Regions from separate parts of the Streptomyces sp. AgN23 genome, predicted to be linked through region 2. Evidence: riboswitches for the same ligand, from Rfam matches in the RefSeq annotation. Region 2 holds a riboswitch; each other region holds the start of a gene.
What was found. A riboswitch is a leader RNA that binds a small molecule or an ion and turns the genes downstream of it on or off. The one in region 2 is predicted to bind thiamine pyrophosphate.

Region 1 (4,547 bases), 1.9 Mb from region 2:
CTCTTCCGCGACGAGCGGGAGCCGCAGCCCGGACCCCGGCAGCCCGCCGGACGCCAGCCGACGCCCCCCGACCCCGCGCCCGACCCCGCCTCCGCAGACGGCGGCGTGCGTGGCACCGGTGCCGGGCAGGGGAAGAAGAGCGCGGGCCGTAATCTGCGCGCCGCGATAGGGGTGGGCATCGGCCTCGGCGTGATCATCGTGGCCTCGCTCTTCATCTACAAGCCCGTGTTCGTCGGCGTGGTAGCGGTCGCGGTGGTGGTGGGGCTCTGGGAGCTGACCTCGCGGCTGGCCGAGCGCAAGGACATCCGGGTCCCCCTGGTGCCGCTCGCGGTCGGCGGAGTCGCCATGATCGTCGCGGGCTATGTGCGCGGTGCCCAGGGCGCGGTGGTGGCGGTGGCGCTCACGGCGCTCGCGGTGCTGGTCTGGCGGATGACCGAACCGCCCGACAACTACCTCAGGGATGTCACCGCGGGCGTCTTCGCCGCCTTCTACGTGCCGTTCCTGGCCACCTTCGTGGCGCTCATGCTGGACACCGAGGACGGCCCGTGGCGGGTCCTCACCTTCCTGCTGCTGACCGTGGTCAGCGACACGGGGGCGTACGCGGTGGGCTGGCGCTTCGGCAAGCATCCGCTGGCACCGCGGATCAGCCCCGGCAAGACCCGCGAGGGGCTGCTGGGCGCGGTGACCTTCGCGATGGTCGCGGGCGCGCTGTGCATGCAGTACCTCATCGACGACGGCGTCTGGTGGCAGGGCCTGCTGCTCGGCTTCGCCGTCGCGGTCAGCGCGACCCTCGGTGACCTGGGCGAGTCCATGATCAAGCGGGACCTCGGCATCAAGGACATGGGCAAGCTGCTGCCCGGCCATGGCGGGATCATGGACCGGCTCGACTCGCTGCTGCCCACCGCGCCGGTGGTGTGGCTGCTGCTGGTGATCTTCGTGGGCGGCGGCTGACGACGCCGGCCCACGGGCCCCGCGCCACACATGGCGCGGGGCCCTTCGTACGTCTGCGACACTGGGTGAACCATGCCTAAGCCCGGAGAACTGACCTTCGTCGCGCCGCGTGGGGCCAAGAAGCCCCCGCGGCATCTTGCCGACCTCACACCCGCCGAGCGCCGGGAGGCCGTCGCCGCCCTCGGGGAGAAGCCCTTCCGGGCCAGTCAGGTGTCGCGTCACTACTTCGCGCGCTATGTCGACGACCCCGCACAGTGGAGCGACATACCGGCGGCCGCGCGCGAGAAGCTGGCCGCCGGGCTGCTGCCGGAGCTGATGAACGTGGTGCGCCACATCAGCTGTGACGACGACACCACGCGCAAGACCCTGTGGCGGCTCTTCGACGGCACGCTCGTGGAGTCCGTGCTGATGCGCTACCCGGACCGGGTGACCATGTGCATCAGCTCACAGGCGGGTTGCGGGATGAACTGCCCGTTCTGCGCCACCGGCCAGGCGGGGCTGGACCGCAATCTGTCCACCGCCGAGATCGTGCATCAGATCGTCGACGGTATGCGGGCCCTCCGCGACGGCGAGATCCCCGGCGGCCCGGCCCGGCTGTCCAACATCGTCTTCATGGGGATGGGCGAGCCGCTGGCCAACTACAACCGTGTCGTCGGCGCCATCCGCCGGCTCACCGACCCCGAGCCCGACGGCCTCGGCCTCTCGCAGCGCGGCATCACCGTCTCCACCGTCGGCCTCGTTCCGGCGATGCTGCGCTTCGCCGACGAGGGGTTCAAGTGCCGGCTCGCGGTGTCGCTGCACGCCCCCGACGACGAGCTGCGCGACACCCTCGTGCCGGTGAACACCCGCTGGAAGGTGCGCGAAGTCCTGGACGCCGCGTGGGAGTACGCGGAGAAGTCCGGTCGCCGGGTCTCCATCGAGTACGCGCTGATCAAGGACATCAACGACCAGGCGTGGCGCGCCGATCTGCTCGGTCGGCTGCTCAAGGGCCGCCGGGTGCATGTGAACCTCATTCCGCTGAACCCGACGCCCGGCTCCAAGTGGACGGCGTCCCGGCCCGAGGACGAGAAGGCGTTCGTGGCGGCCCTGGAAGCCCACGGGGTGCCGGTGACCGTCCGGGACACCCGTGGCCAGGAGATCGACGGGGCCTGCGGGCAGCTGGCGGCTTCGGAGCGCTGAGGACCGGCTGATACGGTGCCTGGACATCGCCGCATCAGGCGATCGTCGTAAAACTGAACATCCGTACAAATGAACATTCCGACAGGGGAGCGCTCAGAGCGCTGAGAGTGCGGCACAGCCGCAGACCCTCGGACCTGATCCGGGTCATACCGGCGTAGGGAGTCAGCATCACCATGAACAGCCAGCTTCGGCTTGCCATCTCAGCCGCCCTCCTCGGCTCACTGGCCCTGGGCGCGCTCGTCGGTTGCGGCGAGGATTCCCAGAGCGGCACGGGCTCCAAGACGGTCACCCTGGTCACGCATGACTCGTTCGCGGCATCCAAGGCGGTCCTCAAGGAGTTCACCAAGGAGACCGGCTACAAGGTGCGGGTGCAGGCCGGGGGCGACGCCGGAGCCGCCGTCAACCAGGCGATCCTGTCCAAGGGCCATGCCCAGGGCGATGTGTTCTTCGGCGTCGACAACACCCTGCTCTCCCGGGCGCTCGACAACGACCTGTTCACCCCCTACACGGCCAAGGGCCTCGACAAGGTCCCGGCGGCCCTTCAGCTCGACCGGGCCGAGCACCGTGTCACCCCCGTCGACTTCGGCGACATATGTGTCAACTACGACCGTAAGTACTTCGCCGACAAGAAGCTGGCGCCGCCCCGGACGCTGGAGGATCTGACCAAGCCCGCCTACAAGAACCTCCTCGTCACCGAGAACGCGGCCACCTCGTCCCCCGGTCTCGGCTTCCTCCTCGCCACGGCCGCCAAGTACGGCGACGACGGCTGGAAGGGCTACTGGAAGAAGCTGCGGGCCAACGGTGTCGAGGTCGTCGACGGCTGGGAGCAGGCGTATTACGACCGGTTCTCCGGCTCGGCCGGCGGCGGCAAGGGCGACCGGCCGCTCGTCGTCTCCTACGCATCGAGCCCGCCCGCCGAGGTGGCCGACGCCAAGACCAAGCCCGCCAAGGCGCCCACCGGGGTGGCGACGGGCACCTGTTTCCGGCAGGTGGAGTTCGCCGGGCTGCTGAACGGCGCGGGCAACACCAAGGGCGGCAAGGCGCTGCTGGACTTCCTGCTGAGCAAGCGGTTCCAGGAGGACGTCCCGCTGAACATGTACGTCAACCCGGCGCGCGAGGACGCCAAGTTGCCGGAGCTGTTCACCCGATACGGGACCAGGATCGCCGACTCGGCCACCCTGGCGCCGCAGAAGATCGCCAAGAACCGTGAGCCGTGGGTCAAGACATGGTCCTCGCTGGTCCTGTAGAGCCCCGCGAGAACCGTAAGGCGGCCGACGGCCACCGTAAGGCCGACAGGGCAGTCGGCGGCCGTCGCGCGCTCGCCCTCCGGCTCGCTCTGATGGCGGTGCCGCTCGCCTTTTTCGCGGTTTTCTTCGCCTATCCCGTGGCCTCCATCGTCGCCCGGGGGCTGCGCGTCGGCGGGCAGTGGCGGTTCGGCCGGATCGCCGAGGTGGTGACCGATCCGGCGACGCTGGACGTCCTGTGGTTCACCTGCTGGCAGGCGGTCGCGTCGACCGCCCTCACGCTCGCGGTCGCGCTGCCCGGCGCCTATGTCTTCGCCCGCTTCGACTTCCCCGGCAAGGGGCTGCTGCGGGCCGTGGTGACCGTGCCGTTCGTCCTGCCGACCGTCGTCGCCGGATCCGCCTTCCTGGCCCTGCTCGGCCGGGGCGGGCTGCTGGACGAGCTGTGGGGGATGCGGCTCGACACCTCCGTCTGGGCGATCCTCCTGGCCCATGTCTTCTTCAACTACGCGGTCGTCGTCAGGACCGTCGGCGGGCTGTGGGCCCAGCTCGACCCGCGGCAGGAGGAGGCCGCGCGGGTGCTCGGCGCGAGCCGGCTGTCGGCCTGGCGCCGGGTGACGCTGCCCGCGCTGGCGCCCGCCGTGGCCGCCGCCGCGCTGATGGTGTTCCTGTTCACCTTCACCTCCTTCGGCGTGATCCAGATCCTCGGCGGCCCCCGCTACGCCACCCTTGAGGTGGCGATCTACCGGGAGACCGCGCAGTTGCTCGACCTGCCCACGGCCGCGGTGCTCACCCTCGTCCAGTTCGCCGCGGTCGCTGCGGTGTTGGCCCTGCACGCGTGGACCGTAAGGCGCCGGGAGAGCGCCCTGCGGCTCGTCGACCCCGGCCGCACGGCGCGCCGGCCGAGCGGCCCGGCCCAGTGGGCGCTGCTGTGGGGCGTGCTGGCGGTGGTCGTGCTGCTGATCGTGACACCGCTCGCGGTGCTGGTGGAACGCTCGCTGAACGGACCGGACGGCTACGGCTTCACCTACTACGAGGCGCTCAAGTCGGCCGCCGACAGCGGAGGCACCTTCTTCGTGGCGCCCATGGAGGCCGTCGGGAACTCCCTGCGGTACGCGGCGGTCGCCACCGTCTTCGCCCTCGCCGTGGGCGGCCTCGCCGCCGCCGCGCTCACCC
Region 2 (4,547 bases):
ATGCGCAAACAACCCGGGGCGGCGAACGATGCGTGACATGCGTGACACAGTTCAGGCGGAAGTGACGATGACCTTCCTGGTCTCGCAGGATCTCTCCTTCCGGATCCCGGTCGAGCTGTCCTACGACAGCAGCGACCCCTATGCCGTCGAGATCACCTTCCATCTGCCCGGCGACGCGCCGGTGAGCTGGGCCTTCGCGCGGGAGCTGCTGTTGGACGGGCTGAGCAGACCCACCGGTGAGGGGGATGTGCGTATCGCTCCGGCCTCCCCCGAGGGGCTCTCGGACGTCTTCATCAGACTCCAAGTCGGCTGTGAACGGGCCCTGTTCCGGGCCGGGGCCGCCCCTCTGGTGGCCTTCCTCGATAGGACGGACCGGGTGGTGCCTTTCGGCCAGGAGCCGGCGGCCTGCGATCCGGTCGGCGATCTCGACGCCGAACTCCACCGCATCCTGGCCGAGGACCGGTACGCGGGCTGAGGGGCGGATACGCGGCGGCGGGCCGACGGCCGGTGTGCCGCGGCCGAACCGTCCGCCATCACCGAACCGTCCGGGCCACCGAACAGCCCGGACGGCGCGCCCGGGGGCTGAGGCCCTCGTCGCTCAGCGGCTCGTCGTGCCTCCGCCCGGCGGCTCGTCGTGCCGTCGCCCGGCCGCTCAGCGCGTCTTGGCCCGGCGCCGCCGCCCGCGTCCGCCCCGGCCGGTCCGGGCCGCCTGGGCGCCGCCCGTGTCGGCCCCCCGCTCCGCGCCGCCATCCGCCGCCGGGGCGCGGTCCGCGGAGACCACGAGCACGGCCAGCGCCGTGGTCACCGGCACCGAGGCGACGAGCCCGATGCTGCCCACCAGCGTCCGTACGATCTCCTCCGCGACGATCTCGCTCGTGGCGACCGTGCCCACACCGGTGTCCGCGATGGAGAACAGCAGCAGCAGCGGAAGCGACGCGCCCGCGTACGCCAGCACCAGCGTGTTCACGACGGAGGCGATGTGGTCCCGCCCGATCCGCATCGCCGCCCCGTAAAGCCTGCGCCGGGACACGGCCGGGTCCGCGGCCCTCAGCTCCCACACCGCCGAGGTCTGGGTGACCGTCACATCGTCCAGCACGCCCAGCGAGCCGATGATCACGCCCGCCAGCAGCAGCCCGCGTATCTCGATGTTCGGATAGAGGCCGTGCACAAGACCGGTCTGGTCGTCCGTATTGCCGGTCAGGCTCGCCCAGGCGATGAACAGCGAGCCCAGCACTCCGATCAGCAGCAGTGACACCAGCGTGCCGAGCACGGCGACCGATGTACGGGCCGTCAGCCCATGGCACATATAGAGCGCGAGAAGCATGATCGCGCTGCCCCCGACGACCGCGACCACCAGCGGATTGGAACCCTGGAGTATCGCCGGGAGGATGAACAGCGTCAGCACCCCGAAGCTGATCGCCAGCGCCACCAGCGCGAACACCCCGCGCAGCCGCCCCACCACCACGACGGCGAGCGCGAACAGCCCCGCCAGCAGCGCCATCGGCATCGACCGGTCGACGTCGGACACGGAGTACTGCAGGTCCTTGGGCGCCTTGGGGGCGTACGCCAGCTTCAGCTCCTGCCCGGCGCTGAACTGACGCGAGGCGTTGGGCTGGATGATTTCGGGGAAGGTACGACCTTTGTCCTTGCCCGAGGTGACCTCGATGGTGGCCTTCTCGCAGACGCTCTTCTTCCCGCCCTGCCCGGGGGCGCCGTTCTGGACGGTGCTGTCCTGGCCGGGCTCGGTGGGCGCCTGCGGCTGGGCGTTGACGTCCGCACAGTTCACCTCCTCGACCTTCACCACCCGTCCGGCGACGGTCTGCTGGTCGAAGCCGAGACCGCTGCGGCCGCTCGCCTTGTGGTCGGGCGTGCCGCCCGGCCAGAGCACGATCAGACCTGCGACGACGGCGACCGCGAAGGGGATGAGCACCGCCGCGATGATCTTGCGGAGGCGGGCGGAGACGGGTGCGGCGGGGCCATGACCGTGCGAGTGGCCGTGGGAATGGCCGTGGCCGTGGTCGTGCGCCTGATCGGAGGGGTGGGGCTGCTCGGGCGGGTGGTCCTGCTGGATGGCGGTCACGGTCGCATCATCGCAAGAGGAGTGGGCCCCCTGTTCAGCACTGTGGATAAACCGTTAGCGTGGGCACGAACCTTTGCAATCGCGGGAGCTCGGAGCACCGGGCTGAGAGGGCGCTGACGCTGTAGCTGCGCCGACCGCTGAACCTGTTACCGGGTAATGCCGGCGTAGGGAGTGGGTCTCATGACTCAGCAGGATGCATCATCGCGCGCCGAGAACGCCGAATTCGGCTGGCATAAGGGATATATCGCGGGCTCGCGCCCGGACCTTCACGTCCCGGTCCGCCGAGTGCACCTCACCAATGGCCAGGACGTGACGCTGTACGACACATCCGGCCCGTACACCGACCCCACCATCGAGACGGATGTCCGCCGCGGCCTGGCGCCGCTGCGGCAGAACTGGATCGTCGCCCGCGGCGACACGGAGGAGTACGAGGGTCGCCCCGTCCGCCCCGAGGACGACGGGATCAAGCACACCTCGCCCCGCGGGGGGCTGCGCAACCTCGACGCGGTCTTCCCCGGCCGCCCACGCCAGCCGCGGCGCGGTCGCGCGGGCGTCCCCGTGACCCAACTCGCCTATGCGCGGCGGGGCGAGATCACGGCGGAGATGGAGTACGTCGCGATCCGCGAGAACGTCTCCCCCGAGGTGGTCCGGGAGGAGATCGCGGCAGGCCGCGCCGTCCTCCCGGCCAATGTCAACCACCCGGAGATCGAGCCGATGATCATCGGCAAGCGGTTCCTGGTGAAGGTCAACGCCAATATCGGCAACTCGGCCGTCACCTCCTCCATCGAGGAGGAGGTCGAGAAGATGACCTGGGCGACCCGCTGGGGTGCCGACACGGTCATGGACCTCTCGACCGGCCGCAACATTCACACCACCCGCGAATGGGTGCTGCGCAACTCCCCGGTCCCCATCGGCACGGTGCCGCTCTATCAGGCGCTGGAGAAGGTCGACGGCAGGGCCGAGGAGCTGACCTGGGAGATCTACAAGGACACGGTCATCGAACAGGCCGAGCAGGGCGTCGACTACATGACCGTCCACGCCGGCGTCCGCCTGCCGTACGTCCCCCTGACCGCCCGCCGCAAGACCGGCATCGTCTCCCGCGGCGGCTCCATCATGGCGGCGTGGTGCCTCGCCCACCACCAGGAGTCCTTCCTCTACACCCACTTCGAGGAGCTGTGCGAGATCCTCGCGGCGTACGACGTCACCTACTCGCTGGGCGACGGACTGCGCCCCGGGTCGATCGCCGACGCCAATGACGAGGCGCAGTTCGCGGAGTTGCGCACGCTCGGCGAGCTCAACCGGATCGCCAAGGAGCACGGCGTCCAGACCATGATCGAGGGCCCGGGCCATGTCCCGATGCACAAGATCAAGGAGAATGTCGACCTCCAGCAGGAGATCTGCGAAGAGGCCCCCTTCTACACCCTGGGCCCCCTCACCACCGATATCGCCCCCGCCTATGACCACATCACCTCGGGCATCGGTGCCGCGATGATCGCCTGGTGGGGTACGGCGATGCTCTGCTACGTCACCCCCAAGGAGCATCTGGGCCTGCCGGACCGCGATGACGTCAAGACCGGCGTGATCACCTACAAGATCGCCGCCCACGCGGCCGACCTGGCCAAGGGCCATCCGGACGCCCAGGCATGGGATGACGCGCTCTCCGACGCGCGCTTCGAATTCCGCTGGGAGGACCAGTTCAATCTGGCCCTCGACCCGGACACGGCCCGCTCCTTCCACGACGAGACCCTCCCTGCGGAACCGGCCAAGACGGCACACTTCTGCTCGATGTGCGGGCCCAGGTTCTGCTCGATGAAGATCTCCCAAGACATCCGCCGCGAACACGGCGGCGCGATGGACGCGGCGGAGGCGGAGGCCGGTATGGCCCAGAAGTCAAAGGAGTTCGCCGAGGCGGGCAACCGCGTCTATCTGCCGATCGCGGACTGAGGCGGACTGGGGATAGGGGCCGTACGGCGCCGCTGTACAGCTGACGGGGGCGCTTTCCTCTTCTTCCCGTTGGCCCGTTTCACGTGAAACATCCCTTCGAGCGTTGGTCCGTGCTCCGTGCCGCCCTTTGAGGCGGTCGGAGCGCGGGCCACTCGGTGGTTCACGCGGTGAGTACGGCGACGACTCGGTTGGTCATCTCCTCCTGGGTGGTCAGTGGCGTCGGGGCGTAGGAGAGGACGAAGCGGAGCGTCTGGTCGCGAGTGGCGAACATGCGGGTGCGGTAGCCGTATCCCTCGCCGGTCTTTCCCCAGAACGTCACGCCGTTGACCGTGGCCTTCTGCAGGCCGAGGCTGTAGCGGGCCGGGGTGCCGTCCAGCATGCGTACGGAATCCGGGGGCAGGGTGAAGAGCTTGTCCAGCGCGTGGGGTGGCAGCAAGGCGCCGGAGAACAGGGCTCGCTGAAAGCGGGACAGGTCGTCGAGGGTGGAGACCAGCTCGCCCTCGCCCCAGGCGCTGGACTGGTT
Region 3 (4,547 bases), 2.1 Mb from region 2:
TCGGCGACGTCGGGGAGGGTGAGCCAGGCGGGGACGAGAGCATCGATCTTTGCGTCAATCTCGGTCACGGAACAAGCCTGCCATCTGGGACTGACAGTGGGTAGCCGGGCGCCCGCCGCGCGGGCCGCTTCGGCCCGCCCCGGACACCCCGTCCGCTGACCGGCCGGCCGGTCAGCGGACGGCCGACTTCAGCGGCACCGACGGGTCCTCGGCCCGCGTCCGGTCCAGCCGGGCGCCGCGCTCGATCAGCTTGCGCCCCTGGGCCAGATCGCGCGGACGGCCGACGGCCAGCAGGGCGACCAGGGCGCCCTCGCGCAGCCAGCACACCGACCACGCGGCACCGGCCGGATCGCCGCGCCAGACCAGTTCGTCGGCCCCCGAATGGTGCCCGGCGTACTGCACGAAGCGCCCGAACTGCTCGGACCAGAAGTAGGGCACCGGGTCGTAGACCGCGCCGGGGAAGTGGGCGGCCGTCCGGCTCCCGACCACGTTGGCGGCCACGGTGCGCGGCCCCTGCAGCGCGTTGTCCCAGTGGTGCACCAGCAGCCGCGTGCCGTAGCGGGCGGACGGGAAGGAGGCGCAGTCGCCGACCGCGTAGACGTCCGGCGCCGAGGCCCGCAGCCGGTCGTCGGCGGCGACGGAGCGGTCCTCGGCCAGCTCCACGCCCGAGCCCGCGAGCCAGTCCGTGGCCGGCCGGGCCCCGATCCCGACCACCACCGCGCCCGCCCGCAGCCGGGTGCCGTCGCCGAGCACCAGCCCGCTCTCGTCCACGGCGGCCACCCGGGCGCCGGTCACCAGCCGGGCGCCGTAGTCCTCGTACCAGGCCGCCATGGGGGCCGCGACCTCGGCCGGCAGGGCGCCCGCCAGCGGCCGGTCCGCGGCCTCGACGACGGTCACGGCGCAGCCCGCCTCGCGCGCCGCCGTGGCGAACTCCGCCCCGATCCAGCCCGCCCCCACGACCGCGATCTCGCGCTGCCGGGCGAGCACCGGGCGCAGCCGCACCGCGTCGTCCAGGGTGCGCAGCAGATGGACGCCGGGCACGCCCTCGCTGCCCGGCAGCGGGACCGGCTCGGCGCCGGTGGCGATCACCAGGACGTCGTACGGGAGCTGTCCGGTCGCGGTCTCGACGAGCCGCTCGTCCGTGCGGAGCCCGGTCACCTGGACGCCGAGCCGCAGCGCGATGCCGAGCCCGGCGAAGTCCACGTCGAGCGTCGATCCCTCGGCCTTGCCGAGCAGCACGGCCTTGGACAGCGGCGGCCGGTCGTAGGGCTGGTGGGTCTCCGCGCCCAGCAGGACGATCTCCCCCGTCCAGCCCTGTTCGCGCAGCGCGACGGCGGTCTGCACCCCCGCCATGCCCGCTCCGACGATCACCACCCGCTGTTCGCCGCCGCCGCTCGAGGACGGCTTCGTCGTCGTCTCATCGCTCACACGATCACTGTATTGCGGCTGGTGGGGCGGACCGCAGAGGGCGAAGGGAGATCTCGGGCACAGAGAGGAGGGGGCGGTGGATGGGAGTGCGGGTCGGTGGGCGCCTTCGGCGGGTGGTCCTCCCCCACCCCGCCCCTTCCCGAACCGAAGGGGCTCCGCCCCCTCGGCCCCCGCCGGGGCTCCGCCCCGGACCCCGCTCCTCACACGCCGGAGGGGCTGGATCGCGGCGGGTGGCTGGGCTTTCGGGGGGTTCGGGGCTCGTACTAGGGTGGCGGGACAGAGCACTCGCGGGAGCCCGGACGTACCGGGCTGAGAGGGAAGCTGAAACGGCCTCCGACCGTACGAACCTGATCCGGGTCATGCCGGCGAAGGGAGGGGCAGCGTGTCCACGCACGCACCAGGTCACGACGACCGACCACACACCTCAGGGCTTGACGGCCGACCATCCGTGGGCGGACCGCCCGACGGGCGCTACGACGCCCTCGTCATCGGGGGCGGCATCATCGGGCTGGTCACGGCCTGGCGGGCGGCCCAGCGGGGGCTGCGCACCGCCCTCGCCGACCCGGCGCCCGGCCGGGGAGCCGCCTGGGTCGCGGCCGGGATGCTGGCCGCCGTCACCGAGCTTCATTACGGCGAGCAGACCCTGCTCGGGCTCAACATGGCCTCCGCGCGCCGCTATCCGGACTTCGTGGCCGAGCTGGAGGAGGCGAGCGGCCAGGACGTGGGACACCGCGCGTGCGGCACGCTCGCCGTGGCGTTCGACGCCGACGACCGCGCCCAGCTGCGCGAGCTCCACACGTTCCAGCAGGGGCTCGGGCTGGAGTCCGAGTGGCTGACGGGGCGTGAATGCCGCCGCCTGGAACCGATGCTCGCACCGGGCGTACACGGCGGGCTGCGGGTCTCCGGCGACAACCAGGTCGACCCGCGGCGGCTGACCGCGGCGCTGCTCACCGCGTGCGAGCGGGCCGGGGTCGCCTTCCACCGCGCCCGCGCGGAGCGGCTGCTGCTGGACGGCGACCGCGCCACCGGGATCGAGCTGACCGGGAGCACGCGCCTGACCGCCGAGCGGACCGTACTGGCCGCCGGCAGCCTCAGCGGACGGCTCGCGGGCGTCCCCGACGACGTCCTGCCGCCCGTACGACCCGTCAAGGGGCAAGTGCTGCGGCTGTCGGTACCCGAGCGGTACGCGCCGTTCCTCTCCCGGACCGTACGGGCCGTGGTGCGCGGCGGGCCGGTCTACCTGGTGCCGCGCGAGAACGGCGAGCTGGTCATCGGCGCGACCAGCGAGGAGCTGGGCTGGGACACCACGGTCACCGCGGGCGGGGTGTACGAACTGCTGCGGGACGCCCATGAGGTGGTGCCCGGCATCACCGAACTGCCGCTGGTGGAGACGTGTGCCGGGCTGCGCCCCGGCTCCCCCGACAACGCCCCGATGCTCGGCCCGACCGCGCTGCCGGGGCTGCTGCTGGCCACCGGCCACCACCGCAACGGCGTCCTGCTCACCCCGATCACCGGCGATGTCATGGCCGAGGCGCTGACGAGCGGAGAACTCCCGCCGGAGGCCCGGCCGTTCACCCCGCGGCGCTTCGCGGCCCCCGCAGCCACCCCCTCCCCAGCACAGGAGCAGCACCCATGACCGTCTCCGTCAACGGCGAACCCCGCGAGGTCCCGGACGGGACCACCCTCGACCGGGTTGTCGCGACCCTCACCCAGGCGCCCTCGGGCGTCGCCGCCGCCGTCAACGAGACGGTCGTCCCACGCACCCAATGGCCCGCGACCCCGCTCGGCGACGGTGATCGCGTCGAGGTCCTCACCGCGGTCCAAGGAGGCTGATCCACCCATGGCTCCCACCACGACCACCACGACCACCACACCCGTCACCACCGCCACGACCACCCCGAACGCCCCGGGCCGGGCGCCCCTCGCCGCCCCCGACCCGCTCACCATCGCCGGGACCGACTTCGGCTCCCGTCTGATCATGGGCACCGGCGGCGCTCCCAGCCTGGACATCCTGGAGCGCTCGCTGCTGGCCTCCGGCACCGAGTTGACGACCGTCGCGATGCGGCGGCTCGACCCCACGGTGCAGGGCTCGGTGCTCTCCGTGCTCAACCGGCACAACATCCGCCCGCTCCCCAACACCGCCGGGTGTTTCACCGCCGGTGAGGCCGTGCTCACCGCCCGCCTCGCCCGGGAGGCCCTGGGCACGGACTGGGTCAAGCTGGAGGTGGTCGCCGACGAGCGCACCCTGCTCCCCGACCCGATCGAACTGCTGGACGCCGCGGAGACGCTGGTCGACGACGGGTTCACGGTCCTCCCGTACACCAATGACGACCCGATCCTGGCCCGGAAGCTGGAGGACGTCGGCTGCGCCGCGATCATGCCGCTCGGCTCCCCGATCGGCTCCGGTCTCGGCATCCGCAATCCGCACAACTTCCAGCTGATCACCGAGCGCGCCACCGTGCCGGTGATCCTGGACGCCGGCGCGGGGACGGCATCGGACGCCGCCCTGGCCATGGAGCTGGGGTGCGCGGCGGTGATGCTCGCCTCGGCCGTCACCCGGGCCCAGGAGCCGGAGCTGATGGCGCGGGCGATGCGGCACGCGGTGGAGGCGGGCCGGCTGGCCCACCGGGCGGGCCGGATCCCGCGCCGCCACTTCGCCGAGGCGTCGAGCCCGGCCGAGGGCCTGGCGGCTCTGGACCCCGAGCGCCCGGCGTTCGGCTAGGCCCTGTCCGGGCACGGCATCCGCCGGCCTCGCGTCCGAGCCCGGCCCCCGCCGGGGCCCCGCTCCTCACCCGCCGGAGGGACTGGATTGACGGCCCGGCTCGGCCCTCTACCGTGGATTGAGGGAGCAGCGCACAGCGCGGAGGTGGTCGCCGTGACCGTGACCGTGGACGACCGGATCGAGCGCGAGGTGTACGTACCGGCGCCGATCGACCGGGTGTGGCGGGTGCTGACGACGCCCGAGCACATCCGCGTCTGGTACGCCCCCGGCGGCTGCGAGATCGATCCGCACCCCGGCGGGAGGCTCCGGTTCCGGTGGGACGAATACGGAGAGTTCCACGGTCAGGTCGAGCGGGCGGTCCCCGACACGCTCTTCCGCTTCCGGCTGGCCCTGGAAC

Region 1: another riboswitch for thiamine pyrophosphate. It lies ahead of AS97_RS32105 (thiamine ABC transporter substrate-binding protein); the one in region 2 lies ahead of thiC (phosphomethylpyrimidine synthase ThiC).
Region 3: another riboswitch for thiamine pyrophosphate. It lies ahead of thiO (glycine oxidase ThiO); the one in region 2 lies ahead of thiC (phosphomethylpyrimidine synthase ThiC).

Annotation. Positions count from the first base shown of each region.
Region 1 covers NZ_CP007153.1:7,351,941-7,356,487, forward strand. The annotation lists gene AS97_RS32095 (phosphatidate cytidylyltransferase) at 1-951, shown strand, start outside; gene rlmN (23S rRNA (adenine(2503)-C(2))-methyltransferase RlmN) at 1,024-2,130, shown strand; TPP riboswitch at 2,204-2,308, shown strand; gene AS97_RS32105 (thiamine ABC transporter substrate-binding protein) at 2,304-3,377, shown strand; gene AS97_RS32110 (iron ABC transporter permease) at 3,470-4,547, shown strand, end outside.
Region 2 covers NZ_CP007153.1:5,438,549-5,443,095, reverse strand. The annotation lists gene AS97_RS23370 (SsgA family sporulation/cell division regulator) at 38-475, shown strand; gene AS97_RS23365 (YibE/F family protein) at 653-2,080, opposite strand; TPP riboswitch at 2,152-2,268, shown strand; gene thiC (phosphomethylpyrimidine synthase ThiC) at 2,261-4,024, shown strand; gene AS97_RS23355 (serine hydrolase domain-containing protein) at 4,185-4,547, opposite strand, start outside.
Region 3 covers NZ_CP007153.1:3,301,132-3,305,678, forward strand. The annotation lists gene AS97_RS14460 (Rv2175c family DNA-binding protein) at 1-68, opposite strand, end outside; gene AS97_RS14465 (FAD-dependent oxidoreductase) at 172-1,353, opposite strand; TPP riboswitch at 1,706-1,819, shown strand; gene thiO (glycine oxidase ThiO) at 1,877-3,064, shown strand; gene thiS (sulfur carrier protein ThiS) at 3,061-3,261, shown strand; gene AS97_RS14480 (thiazole synthase) at 3,269-4,150, shown strand; gene AS97_RS14485 (SRPBCC domain-containing protein) at 4,304-4,547, shown strand, end outside.